One region of the Pseudarthrobacter sp. 05T312 genome, then DNA from elsewhere that is predicted to be linked to it. Evidence: riboswitches for the same ligand, from Rfam matches in the RefSeq annotation. Region 1 holds a riboswitch; each other region holds the start of a gene.
The links. Region 1 has a riboswitch for S-adenosylmethionine ahead of AC1DIP_RS03970 (aminotransferase class V-fold PLP-dependent enzyme). Riboswitches for the same ligand answer to the same signal wherever they lie in the genome.

Region 1 (7,490 bases):
CCGCCTGCCTGGTTCCGTCCAACACCTTCCGCAAGGCCCAACTCCGCTCTGTATCGGGTGAATGATCGCCAGGGCCCGCCTCGCGGACCCAGTCGACATAACCGCCTCCCGCGGGCAAATATTCCCCAAAAGTGCAAGACTAGGACCGACTCCGCCGCTCGCCGCGGCTCGTCCATCCAGGAGGAAATCCATGTCCTTTGTCCGCACGCTCGCCAGGCCTATGCTCGCCTCCAGTTTTGTTCTTGCCGGACTGGACAAGCTCAAGAACTCCGATGACACCGCCCAGCAGCTCTCGCCGCTTCTGCGCAAGGCTGCAGCCTCGCTTCCCTTCCAGACGAGCGAGAAGACCCTGGCCCGCGTCATCGGCGGTACCCAGGTGGGCGCCGGTGTCCTGTTCGGCCTTGGCAAGTTTTCCCGGCTCTCCGCCGGCCTGCTCACCGTCGTCTCCCTCCTGAACACCTTTGTGGAATGGCGCAGCGCGGACATCAGCAGCAAGGAGGGGCGCGAAAACCGCAGGAACCAGCTGCTCAAGAACCTTTCCCTGAGCGGGGGTGCCCTGCTCGCCTCCGTGGATACGGCCGGCAAGCCCGGGCTGGCCTGGCGCGCCGAGCACCTTGCCGCCGACGCGCGACGGAACGCCTCGCACCTGGCCGCCGACGCCCGCAGGACCACCACCAAGAAGCTGAACAAGGCGGACAAGGCTGTACGCCGCGCCGTCGAAAACGCCGCGGGAGCCTAGGCACGAATGACCGCAGCAGCTGCCACCCGGGAATCCGGAACACCTGTCCAGTACTGGGCCGCGCCTTTTGCGTCCCGGCCCGTCAATGCAACCGTGACGGTCCCCGGATCGAAGTCCCTGACCAACAGGTACCTGGTCCTGGCCGCCCTCGCGGACGGACCATCGCGTCTTCGGGCGCCCCTGCACTCCAGGGACTCCGCGCTGATGATCGATGCGCTGAGGCAGCTCGGCGCCACCATCACCGAAGTGCCCGGCGACGGCGACTTTGGGCCTGACCTGGAGGTTGTTCCGATCCCGGCGTCAGCGGTTCCATCCACCCCCAGGATCGACTGCGGGCTGGCCGGCACCGTCATGCGGTTCGTCCCACCGCTTGCGGCGCTCCGCAGCGGCGCCAGCGTCTTCGACGGCGACCCGCACGCCCGGAAGCGTCCGATGGGGACCATCATCGAGGCCCTCAAAGCCTTGGGCGTCGCGGTTTCCGCCGAGGACGGGGCCACGCCGTCGTCCCTTCCATTCGTGGTGGAAGGGACCGGCGCAGTCCGGGGCGGTCACCTGGTGATTGATGCCAGCGCCTCCTCGCAGTTTGTCTCCGCCCTCCTGCTGGTGGGAGCAAGGTTCGACGACGGCCTGCACCTTGAGCACGTCGGGAAGCCGGTGCCAAGCCTGGACCACATCAACATGACGGTGGCCGTCCTCCGCGGCGCCGGCGTGTCCGTGGACGATTCGGTCCCCAACCACTGGGTGGTGGCGCCCGGACCCATCCGGGCCTTCGACCAAAGAATCGAACAGGACCTCTCCAACGCCGGGCCCTTCCTGGCAGCGGCCCTGGCCTCGCAGGGCACGGTCCGCATCCCCAACTGGCCCACGGAAACGCAGCAGGTGGGCGACCTCTGGCGCGGGATCCTCGCCCGGATGGGAGCCACGGTCACCCTTGAGGACGGAATCCTGACCGTCACCGGCGGCCCCGAAATCAAGGGCGGCGACTTTGCCGACACCAGCGAGTTGGCTCCTACGGTCGCGGCACTCTGCGCCCTTGCCACGGGGCCTTCCCGGCTCAGCGGGATCGCCCACCTTCGCGGGCATGAGACTGACCGGCTCGCGGCCCTGGTCGCGGAAATCAACCGGCTCGGCGGCGACGCCGAGGAAACCAGCGACGGCCTGGTCATCCGGCCCGCGCCGCTGCACGCCGGCGTCGTCCACAGCTACGCCGACCACCGCATGGCCACCGCCGGGGCAATCCTGGGTCTCTCGGTAAGCGGCGTCCAGGTGGAGGACATCGCCACTACCGCCAAGACCATGCCCGACTTCCCGCAGCTGTGGGCCGGCATGCTGGCCCAGTCCGCTCCCGGGGCACCGCGGCCGGAAGGGCGTGGCAGTGGCGCGGAGCACTGACTCCTGGGACGAATCCGACGTCCGGATCCGCCCCAGCAAGAAAGGTTCCCGCCCGCGCACCAAGGACCGGCCCAGCCACGACGACGCCGAGACCGGGCGGATCATTACGGTTGACCGTGGCCGGTACACGGCAGTGGTGGGCGAGGACTCGGACAACGAGCGCATCGTCATCGCAGCGCGTGCCCGCGAACTCCGCCGGTCACCGGTTGTCGCCGGTGACTTCGTCTCGCTTGTGGGCGACGTGTCCGGCGCGCCGGACACGCTTGCCCGCCTGGTGAAAATCCAGGACCGCCACACCCTCCTGCGCCGTAGCGCCGACGACACCGACCCCATCGAGCGGGCCGTGGTGGCCAACGCAGACCAGCTGGTAATCGTGGTGGCGGCCGCCAACCCGGAGCCCCGCACCGGGTTCATCGACCGCGCCCTCGTGGCAGCCTACGACGCCGGGATCGAACCGATCCTGCTGGTCACCAAGGCCGACGTCAAGGACCCGGCCGGGTTGCTGTCCAATTACACGCACTTGGAATTTCCGGTAATCATCAGCCGGACAGCGGACGCGCAGGCGTCCGGAATCGATGCACGGTCCGACGACGGCCTCTCCGCCCGGCTGGACAGCGCCGCGGTGGCAGCCCTTCGCGCCCACCTCGACGGCAAGGTCACCGTGATGCTCGGGCACTCCGGTGTGGGAAAGTCCACCATGGTGAACGCCCTGACCGGCGCCGAGCGGGCGACGGGCGGAGTGAATGCGGTCACGGGGCGTGGCCGCCACACGTCGTCGTCAGCCCTGGCCCTGCGCCTGGCTGACGCGCCGGCCGGCAGCTGGATCATCGACACCCCCGGTATCCGATCCTTCGGACTGGCGCACGTGGACCCGGACCGGATCCTGCGCTCATTCCCGGACCTCTCCCCCGGGATCGAAAACTGTGAACGCGGCTGCAAGCACACTGCAACGGCGGTGGACTGCGGGCTCGATGACTGGGTGGCGGGCGGCCACGCAGGTCCCACGGGCCCGGCACGCCTCGCATCGCTCCGGCGCCTGCTTGGGGCTGATCCGCGCATGGAAGCGCAGGAAACCAAGGAGCTTGGCAGCGTCAACTGACGCGTTCTCCCGGCAGATGCGTCCGCAGACGGTAGTTTGTAACCATGATCCAACCCGCTTCGAGCTACAACGATGACCTGCGCCTGGCCCATGTCCTGGCCGACTCCGTGGATGACCAGACCATGAGCCGCTTCAAGGCCCTTGACCTCCACGTTGAGACCAAGCCGGACCTGACGCCCGTCACCGACGCCGACAAGGCAGCCGAGGAAGCCATCCGGGGCCAGCTCTCCCGTTCCCGGCCCCGCGATGCCGTCCTCGGCGAGGAATTCGGCAGCACCGGGCACGGTTCGCGGCGCTGGATCATCGATCCCATCGACGGGACCAAGAATTTTGTCCGCGGGGTGCCGGTCTGGGCCACGCTGATCGCCCTGGTGGACGAAGGCGAACCCGTGGTGGGCGTGGTCAGCGCACCGGCCCTCGGCAAGCGCTGGTGGGCGGCAAAGGGCATGGGCGCGTACATGGGCAGGTCCCTGGCCGCTGCCACCCGCCTCCGCGTGTCCAACGTCTCGACCCTCTCCGACGCTTCCCTCTCCTACTCAAGCCTCAGCGGCTGGAAGGAACGCGGAAACCTCAACGAGTTCCTCGGGCTGACCGAGGACGTCTGGCGTACCCGGGCCTATGGCGACTTCTGGTCCTACTGCATGGTGGCAGAGGGCTCCGTGGACATCGCCTGCGAACCGGAGCTCAACCTCTACGACATGGCTGCGCTGGTGCCGATCGTGGTTGAGGCGGGCGGCCGGTTCACCTCCCTGGAAGGCGAAGACGGACCGTTCGGAGGGAACGCACTGGCCACCAACTCGATCCTGCACTCCGAGGTGCTGCACCGCCTCAACCCGTATCTGGACGATCTGCTGTAACTGCCACGGTTCTGCCCCTTAGGCGAATATTGCGACGCCGGACACCTCCAGACGGGGGTGTCCGGCGTCGTTTATTCGATATTGCGTAACAAAGCCCTTAACAATTGCCGCGGCTTCAATCCTGGCCGCCCCATGTCCTACGCTTTTATGCAGGTCACGAGTGCCAGCGCAAAACCCCGGTTTGCTGGCCGGCAACCCTCCATTCGCGGCGGGGTGCCCCGGGTGACGACCAGGCCGGTCCGGAGTGGATGCGGCAAGCGCGGATTCCCTATGCCGGAGTCCTGTATCCAAGTGAGGTCTCTGTGACAACTGCCACCGTCTCCCCCCAGCCCGCCATTGCCGGATCCGGCACTCCCGGCGATCGCCACGCCGCTGCCCGCCGTCCCCTCGCTGCCGTCACAGGCGCCGAAATCCAGGCACCGCTGATTTCCGGGGGCCACATCCGGTACGCGAACCTTGACTACGGCGCATCGGCTCCGGCGCTCTCCGTGGTCTCCGCCTACCTGAACGAGATCCTGCCCTACTACGCCAGTGTCCACCGCGGTGCCGGCTACGCGTCCCAAATCAGCACGTCCGTTTACGAGAACGCCCGCAGCATTGTCCGGGACTTCGTGGGCGGCCGGCAGGATGATTCGGTCATTTTCACCCGCAACACCACCGACTCACTGAACCTCCTGGCCGGCTGCCTGCCTGCCACCGGCGGCCGGCATGACGGCGAAGTCCTCTACCTGGACATCGAACACCATGCCAACCTCCTGCCATGGCAGGGCGTTCCGCACCGCAGCATCGTTGCCGCCGACACCATCACCGGCACCCTTGACGCCGTCCGGACCGAACTGGAGCAGGGCGGCGTCAGCCTGCTGGCCGTTACCGGCGCCTCCAACGTCACCGGCGAGATTCTTCCCATCCGCGCCCTGGCCGCGCTGGCCCACCAGCACGGCGCGCGGATCGTGGTGGACGCGGCCCAGCTCGCGCCGCACCGCCGGGTGGACATCAGCGCGGACGACGTCGACTACCTCGCCTTTTCCGGCCACAAGCTGTACGCGCCGTTCGGCGCGGGTGTCCTGGTGGGCCGTCCCGACTGGCTGGACAGCGGCGTCCCCCACCTCGCCGGCGGCGGCGCCGTCAAGGAAGCACGGCTCGACGGCGTCAGCTGGGCCACTGGCCCGGCCCGCCACGAGGGGGGCTCGCCGAACGTCCTCGGCGCCGCCACCCTGGCCCGCGCCACCCAGGTCATCGCCGAACTCGACCAGGACCGGTGGCACGCCCACGAATCCGCCATCCGTTCCTTCCTGGTGGAGGGCCTGCAGGACATCGACGGCGTCACCGTCCACCAGATCTTCAAGGACACCAACCCGGAAACGGACACCATCGGCGTGGTCAACTTCTCGGTGGAGGGCTACGACGCAGGACTGGTGGCCGCTTACCTTTCCGCAGAGCACGGGGTGGGCCTGCGCGACGGACGCTTCTGCGCCCATCCCCTGCTGAAGCGCCTGGGCCTGCCTTCCGGCTCCCTCCGGGCGAGTTTCGGCGTGGGCTCGCGGCTGGAGGATGCCGAACGCCTCCTTGCCGGTATCCGGGCTTTGCGCAGCAAGGGACTGGGATGGGACTACGTGGTGGATGCTGGCCGCTGGGTGCCCGCCAACGACTTCCGCACCTACCCGCACTGGGCACCCAATACCCCCGGGACGGCCGGCGCAGCCCCCTGCCTCGACGACTAGGCCGCGGGGCAGCGACTGCCTGCTGATGCCGGTCATGCGGTAAATTCGAAGGACATCCGCAGGCAGCACCAGAAGGAGGCCACGCGTGGTTCGGGGTGGCCCCAGGCTTGATCACGGCCGGCGCACGGAGCTCGGGCAGAGCTTCCAGGACGGCGGCCGCCACTACCAGCGCGTCCGGCCCGGCTATCCGGCCGAATCCGCGCGGTGGCTGGTACCGGCCGGAGCCCATGACGCCCTGGACGTCGGCGCAGGTACCGGAAAGTTCACCGCGCTGCTGCTGGCCATGGGACTGGACGTCACCGCCGTCGACCCTTCCGCGGACATGCTCGCCCAGCTGACGGCCCACTGCCCCGCCGCCACGGCTGCACCGGGGACGGCCGAGGCGACAGGCCTTCCCGACGCTGCCTTCGACGTCGTCACCGTTGCCCAGGCGTGGCACTGGTGCGATCCCCTAGCAGCGAGCACCGAGCTGGCGCGCGTCCTGCGCCCGCACGGAAGCCTGGGCCTGGTCTGGAACCAGCTGGACACCTCCGTCCCCTGGGTGCACCGGCTCTCCCGGATCATGCACGCCGGCGATGTCTACCGGCCCGGCCACAAGCCCGTCGTCGGGCCCGAATTCCACGGGCTCGAAGGTCACGTCACCCACTGGCAGGACAGGGTGACCACCGGTGACTTGATGGAGCTCACCAAATCGCGCAGCTACTACCTGCGGGCCGGTGAAGCGACGCGGGTGAAGGTTCTTGCCAACCTGGACTGGTACCTGCACGAACACCTGGCCCACGCTCCGGGGCAGGAACTCGACCTCCCCTACCTGACACTGGCCTGGCGCGCCACCAAGGCCTGACCCGGTCAACGCACCCTGCCCGACCAGCCAAACCGGTAGGCTTGGACCTGTGAAGACCAGCGCACCCTCCTCCTCGATCGAGGACTACGTCAAGGTCATCTATTCATTCACCGAATGGCAGGACAAGCCCATCACTTCCTCCCAGCTCGCACAGCGGCTGGGCGTGGCGAACTCCTCCGTGTCGGAGATGGTCCGCAAACTGAAGGACCAGGGGCTGGTGGACCACAAGCCCTACAGTGCCGTCACCCTGACCGAGTCCGGCCTGCGCCTGGCCCTGTCCATGGTCCGGCGCCACCGGCTCATCGAGACCTACCTCGTCCAGCGTCTTGGCTACAGCTGGGACGAGGTCCACGATGAAGCCGAACAGCTGGAGCACGCGGTCTCGGACACGTTCATCGAACGCGTCGCCGCCAAGCTCGGAAACCCGGAACGGGACCCGCACGGCGATCCCATTCCCACCGCGGACGGCCAGGTGCTGATGCCCAGCGCCCACCTGCTTGCCGGGCTGGATCAGGGGCACAGCGGCAAAATCACCCGCATCAGCGATGACAATCCGGAGCTCCTGCGGTATCTCGCTGCGCAGGACATCGATCTCGACGCCGAGGTCGAGGTTTTGGGACGGCGCCCGTTCGGTGGTGCATTGATGGTGCGCATCGCCGGTCCCGGCGGCACCCGCGACTTCGACCTTGCAGATGAGATCGCCTCCGCGTTGTGGCTCTCCACCGAAACACCGCACCCGGGCTGCATCCTGGGAAGCTAGGCCACCCCTCACCGTCGATTTGGCCGCCTCCCGTATCGTGGAAGGTGATGATCAGCAGACGCGACGCAGCAATAACCC
Region 2 (7,490 bases), on a different contig from region 1:
AAACTGAAGGCAAGATGGGAACATGCTGGTTCCCTCACGCCGTCGACTGCGGCTCGAAGTCTGGATCGTCCTGGGACTGTCCCTGGGCCAGTCCGCTGTCTACTCCGTGGTGCAGCTGCTCGACAAGATGACCCGCGCCCCGCTGGCCGAGGGTACCTCCACCCTGAACCGCTCGCAGAGCACCCGCGAGTACTTCGATCTGACGTATCAGCTGCTCGACATCATCTTTGCGCTGGTGCCTGTGCTGCTGGTTCTCTATTTCCTCACCGACCAGCGCCAGGCTTCCGCCGGAGACGCACAGAACTCCGGCTCAGCATTTCGGAAGCTGGGATTCAACTTCGCCCGGCCCGGAAAGGACCTGCTGCAGGGTCTGGGGCTGGCCGCGCTGATCGGGATACCGTCCTTGGGGCTCTACGCGGCCGGCCGGGCGCTCGGCATCACCACCGCCATCATCCCCAGTGCCCTCGACGCGTACTGGTGGACCGTTCCTGTCCTGATCCTCTCGGCGATGCGCCACGCGGTGCTGGAGGAAGTCATTGTGGTGGGGTACCTGATGGACCGCTTCGGGAAGTTCGGCTGGAGCACGCCACTGGCCATCGCCGTGAGTTCCGTGCTGCGTGGCAGCTACCACCTTTACCAGGGCTTTGGTCCCTTCATTGGGAACGCCGTGATGGGGGTGGTCTTCGCCTGGCTCTACACCCGCACCAAGCGCGTCATGCCGCTGGTCATCGCCCACGCGCTGCTGGACATTGTGGCATTCGTCGGCTTTAGCCTCTTCGGTAAGGCCGTAGGGCTGGGCTAGCGCCGCCGCGGCCTGGCAGGGGGGGCTTAGTGGCTACCTGTGCGGCACAAGTGTTGTGTTCCCGCAATGCCCAACACCACCCACCTTCACATGCCCAGCAGCAGCTGCCAGCCCGCCTGCGGGTCAGCGGGCAGCTCGAAAGACTTTGCATGGAACTCATCCCACAGGGGATCAGCGGGGCAAAGCTCGCCGGGGTCCACCATGTTCTCACCTGGCGGTTCTTCGACAGGCGGATCAGGCCACAGCGGCATCGATGCGATGACCTGCTGCCAAGGGATATCTTCCGACAGATGCAACCCGCGCCACGTTGGCGCTGCAGCCAGTGGAACGGTGTCAGCAAGTTCTGGGGCGTCGCTGAGTCCAGGCGTGTCATTGGGTTGACCACTGTTGCCACGGCCAGCTGTCCGTTCGGGCGGACCTGACGCATCGGTGTGCCCCACGATTGCCTCCAGCGGCAGGATTCCCGGCGGCCAGTGGGTTGGTTCGGGGTCCTGGCGTTCGGGGTTGTAGTGGCGTCCGGTGGGTGAGGTCCAGCCGGGCGGGTCCTTGCTCGTGGCCGGGTCGGGTGTCCATTGGCTGTGGTGTTTGAGTCGGTGGTGTTTGGGGCAGAGCTGTGCGAGGTTGTTGACGTTGGTGGTGCCGCCGTGTTCCCACGCTTGTAGGTGGTCTGTTTCGTTGTCGGGGGTTTTGTTGGTGCAGCCGGGGAAGGTGCATGTGGTGTCGCGCATGCGGATCCAGTGTTTGATGGCCCCGGTGAGCCGGTAGTTTTTGCGGCCGATCTCCAAGGGTGCCCCGTCCCGGGGGTCGACGAGGACCCGGTAGAACGAGTCCGCCCCGTCGGCGACAAGTTTGCGTGCCATGGACGCCGGGATCGGCCCGAAACCATCCAGTACGCCGGGTTCATCGGTAAGGCCGAGGAGCGCGAACACCGGCACGGTGACCAGCACATCGGCCCGCGGAGCAGGAACCTTCCCGATCCCCGTGAAGCCCTGGGTGCCCGGGGCGGTGCCGGCGGAACCCTCACCCGCCACCTGCACGGCGCCGAGGAGGAGGCTGGCGGCGATGTCCGGCCGGAGCTGGGTGAGGGTGCGGGGTTCGTCGGGGCCCTGGAGTCCGCGGGCGGTGGCGGTGGTGCGGTTCCAGATCGCGCACGCGGTGTCCCCGGGGAGGTAGAGGGAGACCCAGGCCATGCCGTCCTTGTCAGGGGTGTATTCCATCCGGCGGTCAGCTACCCCCTTTGCATGGCGTTTCTCGATCGATTCCGGATGGTGGCGTTCCCGCCACGCCCGGACCTTCGCCCGGAACCGTGACGGAACGAGCTCCCCCGGCGCGGCACCCCGGGCGGGGTGGGGTGCAGCCGGGTCGAAGAAATGCGCCACCAAAAACGCCTCGCCCTCAGGGGTAAGGCCCTCGGTTTCGTCCGCGACAATCCGGGCGTGTTGCCACGACACTTCTCCGGCGGCCAGGGCCTCGGATACCAGCGGCAGGGAGCAGATCCGGCGTGAGTGCTCCACCATTGCCCCCGCTGCGGCGGAGCTGATGGTCAGGACACCCGCGATCTCCTCCACCACCGACATCTGCGCGTAAGTGCGGTCCTGCACCGAGGCATCCGGCGGAGTCATGGCTTCCTGGAACTCAACGGCGTCGGCAGCGTCCTGTGCTTTCACCGCGGCGAGCTGCGCCTCCAGCCGCGCCGCAACCTCCAAGCGCTCCAGCCGGATCTCGTAGCGCCGCTGGAGCACGTCAACACCGGAACCAATGCCGGCGCCGGCAGCCAGGGAAGTATCCTCGACATCAAGCGCATCCAGGGCAGCAACAGAGGCACGAACACCCTCCAACACCACCCCAACACCCCCGCTGATTCCCATACCCACATCATCCAACGAGGCACTGACATTCAAAGTGGGCGCGGTTCACGCTGGCGCCCTGGTAACGGCGCAGGGGGCACCTTATTAAATGAATTCGGCCGCCATTGGGTGGTGACGCCGTTGTCACCACCCAATGGCGGCCGAAGTTTGCCCGGGCACACGCCGGGGACCTCCCCGAAATGGTCCGGGGAGGAACGGGGGAGGGTCAGATGGTGACAGCTCCGTTGGCGGTCTCAAACGTGACCGAGAGGATGCCTGGGGTACCGTGCGGGGCCACCCACTCCACCGCAACGTCCTCAAGCGGCTTCTCCACGGGCTCGCCCAGCCACTCGGTAACGCGCGAGGCGGAACCGGCGATGGTCAGGCAGCTCATTTTGAGGTTGCTCTCGTACGCGTGGGACGGGTGGAGAGAGGGATCGCCCTCCCACTTGAGCATGTAGGGCACCTGGGGATCGGCGATGAGGCCCAGGATGCCAATCTGCTTCCAGACCAGCTCGCGGCCGTCCGGGAACTTGCGGTTGCCGTTCACGGCGGCGCGGCCCAGGCGTTCCTCGAAGGGGGCGAGGTCGTCCACTTCGACGCACCAGCCCATCCAGCCGCCACCGGCAGCGGAGCGGGCACGTACGGCCTGGCCGAACGGTGCCTTGTCCGACGCCGGGTGGTCCAGGACCTCGACGACTTCGAGGTACTTGTGGCCGGCCAGGGGGATGATCATATTCCTGGTTCCGAAGCGGGGGTGGACGCCACCCTTCACTGCCTCAACGCCGAGGGCAGTTGCAATACGTTCGGTAGTGGCCGCGAGGCCATCGTGTTCACAGGCGTAAGAGACGTGATCCATGCGCATGCGAACATCTTGGCACTTTGTGATCGGGCTCTCAGCTAAGGATACCCTTACTGGCATTTCGCGTGGTCTTGCCCCTGTGCAAATGCCCCGGGGCAAGACCATGTTCGTCACAATGCTGTCCACGGCAACCGTCAGGTTCCTAGACTGGGCCCAGGTCATGAGTGCCAGCGCCAAGCCCCGGCTCGCTGGCCGGCAACCCTCCATCCGCGGTGGGGTGCCCCGGGTGAAGACCTGGCTCTCCGGCAACAGCCGGGAGCAAGCGCGGCCCGCACTGCTGGTGAGCATGCCGGGCCCATGTCAAAGGAGATTTGGATGTCCAACGGTTGGTCTTTTGAAACCCGCCAGATCCATGCTGGCCAGGAGGCGGACAGCGCAACAGGGGCCCGCGCCCTGCCTATCTACCAGACCACGTCATTTGTGTTCCCGAGCGCCGAAAGCGCGGCCAACCGCTTCGCCCTGGCCGAACTCGCACCCATCTATACGCGCATCGGCAATCCCACCCAGGATGCCGTCGAGCAACGGATCGCCAGCCTTGAAGGCGGCCTGGCGGCATTGCTGCTGAGTTCGGGGCAGGCTGCGGAGACCTTTGCAGTGCTGAACATCGCTGAGGCAGGCGACCATATCGTGGCCAGCCCCAGCCTTTACGGCGGAACCTACAACCTGTTCGCCCACACCTTGAAGAAGTTCGGCATCTCGGTGACCTTCGTGGCTGATCCTGACAACCTGGACCAGTGGCGCGACGCCGTGCAGCCCAACACCAAGCTTTTCTTCGGTGAAGTGGTGTCCAACCCGCGCCAGGACGTCCTGGATATTGAAGGCATCTCCGAAGTGGCCCACCAGGCCGGCGTGCCCCTCATCGTGGACAACACCCTTTCCACCCCATACCTGATCCGCCCCTTGGAATGGGGCGCGGACATCGTGCTCCACTCGGCCACCAAGTACCTGGGCGGCCACGGCTCGGCCATCGCCGGCGTCATCGTCGATTCCGGCAGGTTCGATTTCGGCAAGGACCCGGAACGGTTCCCCGGCTTCAACACCCCGGACCCCACCTATAACGGCCTGGTCTATGCACGCGACCTTGGCGAAGGCGGCGCGCTCGGCGCCAACCTCTCCTACATCCTCAAGGCCCGGGTGCAGTTGCTGCGCGACCTCGGCTCGGCTGTCTCGCCCTTCAATGCGTTCCTGATTTCCCAGGGCCTGGAGACGTTGAGCCTGCGGGTGGAGCGCCACGTTGCGAACGCCACGGATGTGGCGCGCTGGCTCGAGGCAAGGGACGACGTCGAATCCGTCGCCTACGCGGGGCTGCCGTCCAGCCCGTGGTACGAGCGAGGCCGCAAGTACGGGCCCAAGGGAACGGGCGCCGTCGTCGCCTTCAACCTGGCCGGCGGCGCGGAAGCCGGCAAGCGCTTTGTCGACGCCCTGGAGCTGCACTCGCACGTGGCCAACATCGGCGACGTGCGCTCCCTGGTCATCCATCCGGCGTCGACCACGCACAGCCAGCTCTCACCGGAGCAGCAGGTTGTGGCCGGGGTGCACCCCGGCCTGGTCCGGCTTTCCGTTGGGTTGGAGCACATCGACGACATCCTGGCTGACCTGGAAGCAGGCTTCCGGGCCGCCAAGGGCACCGAAGGGGCTTAAGGAACGACGCCGGCCCCCATGAGAGAGATGCCGGCCCGCCAGTAAGGAGGCCGGCAGGGGGCGCAGCAAGCCGGGAAGTCACAACCAGTCATACTCTTGGCCAGGAGCGGGGGGTGTTTCGTACACTCGAACCAGGTCATGAGTGCCAGTGACAGCCCCGGCTTGCTGGCCGGCAACCCTCCATCCGCGGTGGGGTGCCCCGGGTGAGGACCTGGCCTGCCGGTCAGACGACGGCAGGCAAGCGCGTAGAAGAGGTCTTGCCATGACGGTTACCGTCGCCCGAACCACCATCCCTGAACATGGAATCGTCCGTTACGCCTCCATTGGGGGTCTGGAACTCGAAGCCGGGGGATACCTCCCGGATGTGACCCTGGCCTACGAAACCTGGGGGACGCTCAACGCGGACGCCAGCAATGCCATCCTGATCGAGCACGCTCTGACCGGCAGTACCCATGTGACCCGCGGCGACACCGACGAAGAGGGCTGGTGGGAGCAGCTGGCCGGCCCCGGAGCTCCCGTGGACACGGACCGCTTCTTCGTGGTGTCCATCAACATCGTGGGCGGCTGCTACGGATCCACCGGCCCGTCCTCGCCCGCGCCGGACGGTAAACCCTGGGGCTCCCGGTTTCCCCTGGTCACGCTGCGCGACAGCACCGTTGCCGAAGCCCGGCTCGCGGACCAGCTGGGCATCAAGGACTGGTTCGCAGTCCTCGGCGGATCCATGGGCGGCGCACGGGCCCTGGAATGGGCCGTGACGTACCCGGAACGGGTGCAGCGCTGCGCCGTGATCTCCGTGGGAGCCGCCAGTACTGCCGAGCAGATTGCCTTCGCGCAGGCGCAGACCCTGGCCATCCGGCAGGATCCCCACTTCAACGGCGGAGACTACTACGGCGGTCCGTGTCCGGAGGAGGGGCTGGCCCTCGCCCGCCGGATCGCCCACATCACCTACCGGTCCGCCGCGGAGCTGGAAGGCCGCTTCGGCCGGGAGCCCCAGGCGCCGGAGTCGCCCCTGCAGGGGGAAGTGTTGGCCTCCCGGGGCCGCTACCAGGTGGAAAGCTACCTGGACCACCAGGGCAACAAGCTGGTGAAGCGCTTCGATGCCAACAGCTATATCGCCCTGACCGAGGCGCTGATGAGCCACGATGTCTGCCGGGGACGGGGAACCCTGGCCGAAACCCTGGCCGCCTCCACGGCGCGGTTCTTCGTGGCCGCCGTCGACTCCGACCGGCTCTATTTCCCGGCGCAGTCCCACGAACTGGCCCGGGCCCTGCCCGGGGACGTGGATGTCCATGTCATCCAGGCGCCGATTGGGCACGACGGATTCCTGACCGAAATCGGGCAGCTGGGCGGCCAGCTCCGGAGCAGCTTCCTGGTCTAAACCCCCGGCGAACAGCCGGCAATGTGCATTCCTGCAGATGCCTTCTGCACTAATCGGCGTTGAGGTTGCCCCGCGGGCAGACCATACTCATCGAATCCGGCTTTCGTGGTGTGCATCACATCCGTCTGCCATTGACTGGTCCCCGTGGTGTCGACGACGACGCCGAAGGAGTTCGCATGAGTACGGAAAGCTCCGCCGCAAGGCGTACAGAGGAAACCGACGTCAAGGCCTCAGGCCTGAAGAAAGTGGTGACGGCGTCCATGGCCGGCACGGTCGTGGAGTGGTACGAGTTCTTCCTCTACGCATCGGCCGCCACGCTGGTGTTCGGGAAGGCCTTCTTTCCCAACGCCGGCACCGAACTGGACGGCATCATCGCCGCCTTCCTTACCTATGCCGTCGGTTTCGTTGCCCGTCCCATCGGCGGCATCGTCTTTGGCCACTTCGGAGATAAGTTCGGCCGGAAGCAGCTCCTGCAGCTGAGCATCATCCTGGTGGGGGTCTCGACCTTCCTCATGGGCTGCCTGCCCACTTTCGGGCAGATCGGCTACTGGGCGCCCACGCTGCTGGTCTTCCTCCGGTTCGCCCAGGGCTTTGCCGTGGGCGGGGAGTGGGGCGGCGCGGTACTCCTCGTCGCCGAGCACAGCCCCAGCAAGTCCCGCGGCTTCTGGGCCAGCTGGCCGCAGTCGGCGGTGCCGCTGGGCAACCTGCTCGCCACGGCCGTGCTGTTCGTCCTCTCCTCCACACTGACGCAGGACGCGTTCCTGGGCTGGGGCTGGCGCGTGGCGTTCTGGCTGTCCGCCGTCATCGTCATCATCGGTTACTACATCCGCACCAAGGTCAACGACGCCCCCATCTTCCTGGAGGCCCGCAAGGAAGTGGACGCCGGCCACAAGGGCTACGGCGTAGCCGAGGTGTTCCGGCGGTACCCCCGCGGCGTCTTCACCGCCATGGGCCTGCGCT
Region 3 (7,490 bases), on a different contig from region 1:
CTGGAATCCGCGGGCGTGCCGGAGGACCTGGTCCGCATCTCAGTGGGCCTCGAGGACATCGAGGACATCCTGTGGGACCTGGACCAGGCACTGACCGAGGCGTCCAGCACGTTGGTTGAGCCTGTCGAAACCCAGGCTTTGACCGGTTCAGCCGAGGATTCCTGCACGATCGGAGCAAACGCATGAGCACCGCCGAACGAAAGTGGTCCGGCCCGTCGGCACCTGAGCGGCTGGCCCTGCTCCGGCAGGCGAAATCCATCGCCATTGTTGGAGCCTCTGACAAGCCGTCGCGGGCCAGCTACTTCGTGGCCACGTACCTGCTCTCCTCCACCCGCTACAAGGTGTACTTCGTGAACCCGGTGGTCAAGGAGATCCTGGGGCAGCCCACGTACGCATCCCTCACGGACCTGCCGGAGAGCCCGGACATCGTTGACGTGTTCCGCAAGCACGACGACCTTCCGGGCGTCCTTGACGAGGCCGTGGCCGCCGGCGCCAAAACAATCTGGCTGCAGCTGGGGTCCTGGCACGAAGGCGTCGCGGCAGGCGCGGAAGCCGCAGGGCTGAACGTGGTGATGGACCGCTGCGTGAAGATCGAGCATGCACGCTTCCACGGCGGCCTGCACCTGGCCGGTTTCGATACCGGCGTGATTTCCTCCAAGCGCCAGGTCATGGCCTGACCAGCTGCTGAAGAAGACAACAGCGGGTCCGTTCAACGGGCCCGCTGTTGCTGTTTCGACTATTTCGCCGGAGATGTGGGCTTCGGAACGTTTCCCTGCCCCGCGCCCTGGGGACCTGCCTGGCCCTGGACCACTCCGGCGGCGGGTTTTGCCGGCCCGTTGGCCGCACCTGCCGCTGCGGCCGCAGTCTCTGAAGCCGGGGTGCCCGCCTTCCCCTGGTTTGCGGCGGCTGGTCCTGCCGGCACTTCTTCCGCCGCAGCTCCCTGGTCGTCCCTGCCGCGGCCGGCTCCGTTGCCCTGCGGGACAGCCCCTGCCCCGGAAGGCGTACACATCCCGCCGGCTGCTTCGTGGTTGACCGGGCCGGCACAGTGCGGCGTGCCTGTGTGCACATGCCCCGTGTGCCGGGGAGCTCCGTCGTGGTCCGGCAGGAGGCGGGAGGCAAGGTTGGCGGCGTCGGTGGCCCCACCGGCCGCAGCCTCCGGGCCGGCGGCAAGTTCTCCGTCGGAAGCCAGCCTGGGAGCACGGAAGCCGTAGCCCGCGGCCGACGGACCGCCCACCGAATTGCTCCAGGGCGACAAATCCTCCAGCAGTTGCTCCACGGGGCTGCTCCCGTGAGGTGTGGAGCTGGCGGCTACCCCGCCAACTCCCAGCCCCATTCCGGCCACCAGCACAAGCCCCAGCGTGGTGGGACGGTGCCTGCGGCGGCGGCGGGCCAGTTCATCGGCGGGAGGCTCATCGTCCTGCCCAACTTCACGTTCTCCGGCTGCGGCATCTGGCGCGCCGCCGGGTACGGGGCCCTCCCCGAGGATGGGCCCGGCTGCCGTGAGCAGTGCAGCGAGCTCCCCGATGGGCTCGGGCGTGGGCACGGACGCCAGGGCGCCCAGCGAATGGAGGGCCCCGCGAAGGTCCGCATCCAGTTCGAAGCCGACGTCCTGCAGCATGTCGTCGACAAGGGCGGCAAGGTTATCCTGGGCAGGCGTCATGGCGCGAGGTACTCCTTCACTGCGGCAAGTTCCCGGAGTTTCAGCAATGCGCGCCGCTGCAGCTGCTTCACCGAACCAGCGCTCTTTTCCATGGTCTCCGCCGTCTGTTCCACCGTGAGGCCGGCCACCAGGCGCAGGGACAGAACGTCCCGCTGGTCCTGGGGCAGCCCGTCCAACAGCCTGAGGACTTCCCGGGGTTCGATGCGCTGCAGGGCTTCCTTCTCCGCCGACGTGTCCTGGCGCTGGTCGAGCTCGGGCTCGAAGGACAGCTTGACCGGAGTCCGGCTCTGGCGGCGGTGGTCATCCACCATCCGGGCGTGGGCAACAGAGAAGATGAAGGTCCGCAGCCCCGACTCCCCTCCCCGCACGGTACCGAGACGTGGCAGCACGGACAGGAACACTTCCTGCATGGCGGCCTCCGGATCCTCGACTCCCCGGGCCGTGAGATAGCCCAGAACCTGTGATGCGTACGTCTTATAAACCAGGCTGAAGGCAGCGGTCCCGGAAACTGGCTGGTCCGGGGCCTCGTCTGTCTGTGCATCGGTCACTGACGTGGTGCTTTCCGTCAAGAAGGGTGGTGGCAGGGCAGCGTTCAGTACATCCGGAACGCTGCCCTCACTTTACCCGCCAGTAACCGCACAGCCCGAAGCGCCACGGCCGGGGCCAGTGACGGGCGAAGCCTGGGCAGCCACCCTTGCGGAAAGATAAAAGAGCCGGCCTGGAACGTGATGGGGGACAGGTTCCAGGCCGGCGCTTCATAGAGGTAATCGCTCCGGCTGCCCGGGGGGTTACGCCTTTTCAAAAAAAGTTCGAAATCTTTTTCAGCGGGTTGCTGTCCTGGTCCAACGGGGCACACTGGCGTGCCTGCGGGGTGCCCCTGCCAGCACGAAGGCGTGCACCAGGGCGGGCGTGCGCTCCTCGCCGCATACGGGTACGACGGCGGCGGGCAGCTCCGCCGGCAAGGCGGCAGCAGCTGCTGCGGGTACGGGCGCGGGACGGGAGACGGCCCCGGCGGGACAGAGGTCGGTCACCAGGCCGGTTCCGGCACATTCGCGAACCGCGGCTATCCCCGCCACCACGGCGGCTTTGTCCTCAAAAGGGCCGGAGACGGCGATCACGGCCCCGTCCGGAGCCAGGAGCCGGAACCGGAAAAACGAATCAGCGTCGACGAAGGCTTCAAATTTTCCGGCCATGACGATCCTTCCTTGGGCACCAGGTGGTACAGACGAGTCTGGCGGCGGCACCGGAAGCCTCACAAGACCGCGCGCGTTAAGCCTGTGTAAATTCGTTTTCCGCCACCAAAAACATGCGGCAGGCCACCTGCAATAGGTGGCCTGCCGCCGTCGTCATCCCCCCGTTCCGGGAGGAGTCGTCAGTCGTTGATGAGGTCGTTCACCACGATGGTCTGGTCCCGGTCCGGGCCAACGCCGATGGCGGAGAACCGGGTTCCGGAAAGCTTCTCCAGCGCCAGGACGTAATTGCGCGCGTTCTCCGGCAGGTCCGCCAGCGTCCGGGCTCCGGTGATGTCTTCGGTCCACCCGTCGAAGTACTCGAAGATGGGCTTCGCGTGGTGGAACTCGGTCTGCGTCATGGGCATCTCGTCATGCCGCACGCCGTCGACGTCGTAGGCGACACATACCGGGATCTGCTCGATGCCGGTGAGGACGTCCAGCTTGGTGACGAAGTAGTCCGTGAAGCCGTTGACGCGGGAGGCGTGGCGGGCCAGGACCGCGTCGTACCAGCCACAGCGGCGGGGACGGCCGGTGTTGACGCCGAATTCGCCGCCGGTCTTCTGCAGGTAGACGCCCATCTCATCGAAGAGCTCCGTGGGGAACGGGCCGGCACCAACGCGGGTGGTGTAGGCCTTGATGATGCCGATGGAGCGGGAGATCCGCGTGGGGCCGATGCCGGAGCCCACCGAGGCGCCGCCGGCGGTGGGGTTGGAGGAGGTCACGAACGGGTAGGTGCCGTGGTCCACGTCCAGGAATGTTGCCTGGCCGCCCTCCATCAGGACTACCTTGCCCTCGTCCAGCGCGGAGTTCAGGACCAGGGTGCTGTCGATGACCAACGGGCGGAGCCGCTCGGCGAAGGACAGGAAGTACTCCACGATCTCGTCCACCACCACACCGCGGCGGTTGTAGACCTTGACCAGGAGTTCGTTCTTCTGCCGCAGCGAGCCTTCCACCTTCTGGCGGAGAATCGATTCGTCGAAGACATCCTGGACGCGGATGCCCAGCCGGGCCACCTTGTCCATGTAGGCGGGACCGATGCCGCGGCCGGTGGTGCCAATGGCCCGGCTGCCCAGGAAGCGTTCGGTCACCTTGTCCAGCACCTGGTGGTAGGGCGCCACCAGGTGGGCGTTGGCGGAGACCCGCAGCTTTGAGGTGTCGGCGCCGCGCGCCTGGAGTCCGTCGATTTCCTGGAAGAGGGCCTCCAGGTTCACCACGCAGCCGTTGCCGATGACGGGAACGGCGTTGGGGCTAAGAATGCCTGCCGGCAGAAGTTTGAGTTCGTACTTTTCACCGCCTACGACGACGGTGTGCCCGGCGTTGTTGCCGCCGTTGGGCTTGACGACGTAGTCAACACGGCCGCCCAGCAGGTCGGTGGCCTTGCCTTTTCCTTCGTCGCCCCACTGGGCTCCTACGATCACAATTGCTGGCATGGGATCCTCCCCCATTCGTTCGGGCCGCCCGGGCCCGGCCACCAGGTGGCAGGCCCATGCAGCGCCGTTCATGAGAATGCCCCGAACAGACCGGCCTTCGCACAGCCGCAGCACGGCGCAACGAAGCAAGAGTTCCGGGGCTCTTACCACCCAAGTTTAGCCGATAGGGCACTTTGTCCACTGTTGTGGCCCGCCGCGGCCGTGGAGGTCAGCGTGGTGACGGTCTGCTTGATCAGGTAGCCGTTGCTGCGCTGCCCGAGTGCATAGCAGGGAAGCCGCCCGCAAGGAGCCGCGACATAAAGCGGCGCAGACTTGCCCCAAGGCGGGTCTCTCCATTTATCTGAGAGTGAACCATCCGGAGCGGCCGAGAGACCTGGCTCGATGACGCCGCAGCAACCACGGTCCAGCAGGATTCCTGCGGGCCGAAGGTGCTACTGCCAGGACCGATGGAAAGGAAGATTCCAGCATGCCCCTGAACACCGACCACATCCGCGTCACCCACGCCGGATCGTTGCCCCGCACCCCTGAACTCATCGCCGCCAATGCCGCCAAGGAAACCGATGGCATCACCCCGGAATTCCTGGACCTCCTTGAAACCTCCGTGGTGGATGTGGTCCAGCGCCAGAAGGACCTCGGCATCGACATTCCCAACGACGGCGAATACGGGCACACGATGGCCAACTCCGTGGACTACGGTGCCTGGTGGAACTACTCCTTCGCACGGCTGGGCGGCCTGGAGCCAACCAACGTGGACCGCTGGGCCGATGCCCAGGTGCACCGCTCCTCCCCCGGCAACATTGTCCTGACTTCCTTCCCCGACCGGCGCGACCGGCAGGCGTTCAACGAGGCCTACAACGACCCCTCCTCGGGCATCCTGTCCCACCGCAAGAGCGTGACCCAGCCCAAGATCGCCGGACCCCTGACCTACACGGGCCAGGACCTGGTGGCATCGGACATCAAGAACCTGAAGACCGGCCTCGCCGCCGCCGGGTTGTCCGACGGCTTCGTAGCATCCCTCTCTCCCGGCTCCTGCGCCCGCGTGGCCAACGAGTACTACAAGTCGGATGAGGAACTTGTCTACGCCTGCGCCGATGCCATGCGGGAGGAATACAAGGCCATCGTCGACGCCGGCCTCACGGTGCAGCTCGACGATCCGTCCCTCGCCGAGAGCTGGGACCAGATCAATCCCGAGCCCAGCCTGGAGGACTACCTGAAGTTCATCCAGCTGCGCGTGGAGGCCACCAACTGGGCCCTCCGCGACCTGCCGCAGGAACAGATCCGGCTGCACGTCTGCTGGGGTTCCTGGCACGGCCCGCACACCACGGACATCCCGTTCGCCGACATCATCGGCTCGGTGCTGCAGGTCAACGCCGGCGCTTACTCCTTCGAGGCAGCCAACGTCCGCCACGAACACGAATGGCGCGTATGGGAGGACACCAAGCTCCCCGAGGGCAAAATCATCATCCCGGGCGTCGTGTCCCATGCCACCAACGTGGTGGAACACCCTGACCTCGTTGCCGACCGCATCGTCCGTTTTGCCGACGTCGTGGGCCGCGAAAACGTCATCGCCTCCACCGACTGCGGCCTGGGCGGCAGGGTGCACCCCCAGATCGCCTTCGCCAAGCTGGAGGCCCTCGGCGAGGGCGCCCGCCGCGCCACCAGCCGCCTCTGGTAGCTGCAAGAGGCGAAGCGGGAACCCGCCGGTTCCGTGTTCCGCCGTGGCGGATTCGCGGGACCGGCGTTTCCGTTCCCGGGGGCTTGGTAAACTGGACAAGGCCGACCCGGAGTTGGCCCACCCCAATCAACCGCCGCTGAGGTGTCGCGCCCCCGCGTGCCCATTTCCGTGGCGGCAGCAACGCCAATCCCCGCAGGAGACCCAGCACTTCATGACAGCCCTGGCCCCAGAAACATTCCACGAACAGCTCATGAGCCGCCGCTACGAACCCAGCGTTGCAGCCGTCAACGAACTGTGTGATTCCCTGCAGGAGGCCAAGCCCGGAACCGTGGTGCCCTATGTGGACCCGATGCATGACGTCGACGAATGCCGCATCATCAGCCTGTTCTCCAACATCGGCGAGGCGGACCCGTCCGGATTCATCACGGCCGGTGACCAGGACGCGGCTACCCGCATGCTGGGGCTCCAGTGGAAGCTGGGCCTGCGCCCCGAGTTCGTGATGCCGTGGAACGTCCACCCCTGGCACGTCACCGGCGAAGCCAACGGCAAGTTCACCCCGGACCAGATCCAGGCAGGCCTGAAGCCGCTGCTGAAGTTCCTGGCCCTGGTGCCCCGCGCCTCGGTCATCGTGGCGCATGGAACCGAAGCCAACCGGTTGGCCAATGCACTCCTGAAGACCGAAGTTCCGCTGCTGTGGCGCCGCGGCCTGAAGACCTACAAGGTGCGTTCCCTCAGCGGCCGTGCGTTCGCCGGTTCCCCCGCGCGCCAGGAGGAGTACCTCGAGGACATGCGCGCGGCCTACGCCGACGCCATGGCCCGCACAGGCATCGCCCGTAAAGCCTAGGGTTTCGGCAGGCTCAACCTACGACGACGGCAGGTCACCTTCCTTGGGAAGGTGACCTGCCGTCGTCGTAATTATTCGAATCTAGCCCTCGATGGCCGCTTTCGCGGTGGGATCGGAATCGTTGAGGAACTTTTCGATCCGCTCCGGCTCGTCGGCCTCGCCGATGGCCGATGACGCCCGGCCCAGGGAGTAGAGCGCGCGCAGGAAACCGCGGTTCGGCTCGTGCTCCCACGGGATGGGACCAACGCCGCGCCAGCCGTTGCGGCGCAGCGCGTCCAGGCCCCGGTGGTAGCCAACCCGGGCGTAGGCGTAGGAGTCGATGGTGCGTCCTTCTGTCCACGCCTCCTCAGCCAGCACGGCCCAGAGCAGCGAGGACGTGGGGTGCTTTTCCACCAGGTCCAGGGCCTCGTGCCCGGCCTCCAACTGCGCGTTGACCTCAGTCTCGGCAGGCAGGAGCGTGGGCTCCGGCCCCATCAGGTCCTTGCGGAACTCATCCGACATTTAGAAGGTCTTTCCGGCCGAACCGAGCTGCTTGGTGGCTTCCACCACGCGGGCTGCCAGGCCGGCTTCGGCGGAGGCGCCCCAGACGCGGGGGTCGTAGGTCTTCTTGTTGCCCACTTCGCCGTCAACCTTCAGGACGCCGTCGTAG

Region 2: another riboswitch for S-adenosylmethionine. It lies ahead of AC1DIP_RS14145 (bifunctional o-acetylhomoserine/o-acetylserine sulfhydrylase); the one in region 1 lies ahead of AC1DIP_RS03970 (aminotransferase class V-fold PLP-dependent enzyme).
Region 3: another riboswitch for S-adenosylmethionine. It lies ahead of AC1DIP_RS11695 (cobalamin-independent methionine synthase II family protein); the one in region 1 lies ahead of AC1DIP_RS03970 (aminotransferase class V-fold PLP-dependent enzyme).

Annotation. Positions count from the first base shown of each region.
Region 1 is NZ_JBFTLY010000001.1:802,485-809,974, reverse strand. Features, by position in the region: gene AC1DIP_RS03990 (DoxX family membrane protein) at 191-739, shown strand; gene aroA (3-phosphoshikimate 1-carboxyvinyltransferase) at 746-2,131, shown strand; gene rsgA (ribosome small subunit-dependent GTPase A) at 2,115-3,230, shown strand; gene hisN (histidinol-phosphatase) at 3,275-4,087, shown strand; SAM riboswitch class IV at 4,240-4,353, shown strand; gene AC1DIP_RS03970 (aminotransferase class V-fold PLP-dependent enzyme) at 4,390-5,808, shown strand; gene AC1DIP_RS03965 (class I SAM-dependent methyltransferase) at 5,894-6,652, shown strand; gene AC1DIP_RS03960 (metal-dependent transcriptional regulator) at 6,702-7,412, shown strand; gene AC1DIP_RS03955 (hypothetical protein) at 7,460-7,490, shown strand, end outside.
Region 2 is NZ_JBFTLY010000010.1:96,018-103,507, reverse strand. Features, by position in the region: gene AC1DIP_RS14160 (CPBP family glutamic-type intramembrane protease) at 23-802, shown strand; gene AC1DIP_RS14155 (HNH endonuclease signature motif containing protein) at 889-2,670, opposite strand; gene AC1DIP_RS14150 (VOC family protein) at 2,876-3,508, opposite strand; SAM riboswitch class IV at 3,668-3,782, shown strand; gene AC1DIP_RS14145 (bifunctional o-acetylhomoserine/o-acetylserine sulfhydrylase) at 3,827-5,152, shown strand; SAM riboswitch class IV at 5,287-5,402, shown strand; gene metX (homoserine O-acetyltransferase MetX) at 5,415-6,530, shown strand; gene AC1DIP_RS14135 (MFS transporter) at 6,707-7,490, shown strand, end outside.
Region 3 is NZ_JBFTLY010000007.1:95,350-102,839, forward strand. Features, by position in the region: gene AC1DIP_RS11665 (O-acetylhomoserine aminocarboxypropyltransferase/cysteine synthase family protein) at 1-186, shown strand, start outside; gene AC1DIP_RS11670 (CoA-binding protein) at 183-677, shown strand; gene AC1DIP_RS11675 (hypothetical protein) at 737-1,660, opposite strand; gene AC1DIP_RS11680 (RNA polymerase sigma factor) at 1,657-2,208, opposite strand; gene AC1DIP_RS11685 (DUF1508 domain-containing protein) at 2,482-2,853, opposite strand; gene AC1DIP_RS11690 (adenylosuccinate synthase) at 3,033-4,322, opposite strand; SAM riboswitch class I at 4,671-4,775, shown strand; gene AC1DIP_RS11695 (cobalamin-independent methionine synthase II family protein) at 4,789-5,997, shown strand; gene AC1DIP_RS11700 (uracil-DNA glycosylase family protein) at 6,209-6,841, shown strand; gene AC1DIP_RS11705 (DUF3151 domain-containing protein) at 6,923-7,342, opposite strand; gene fbaA (class II fructose-bisphosphate aldolase) at 7,343-7,490, opposite strand, start outside.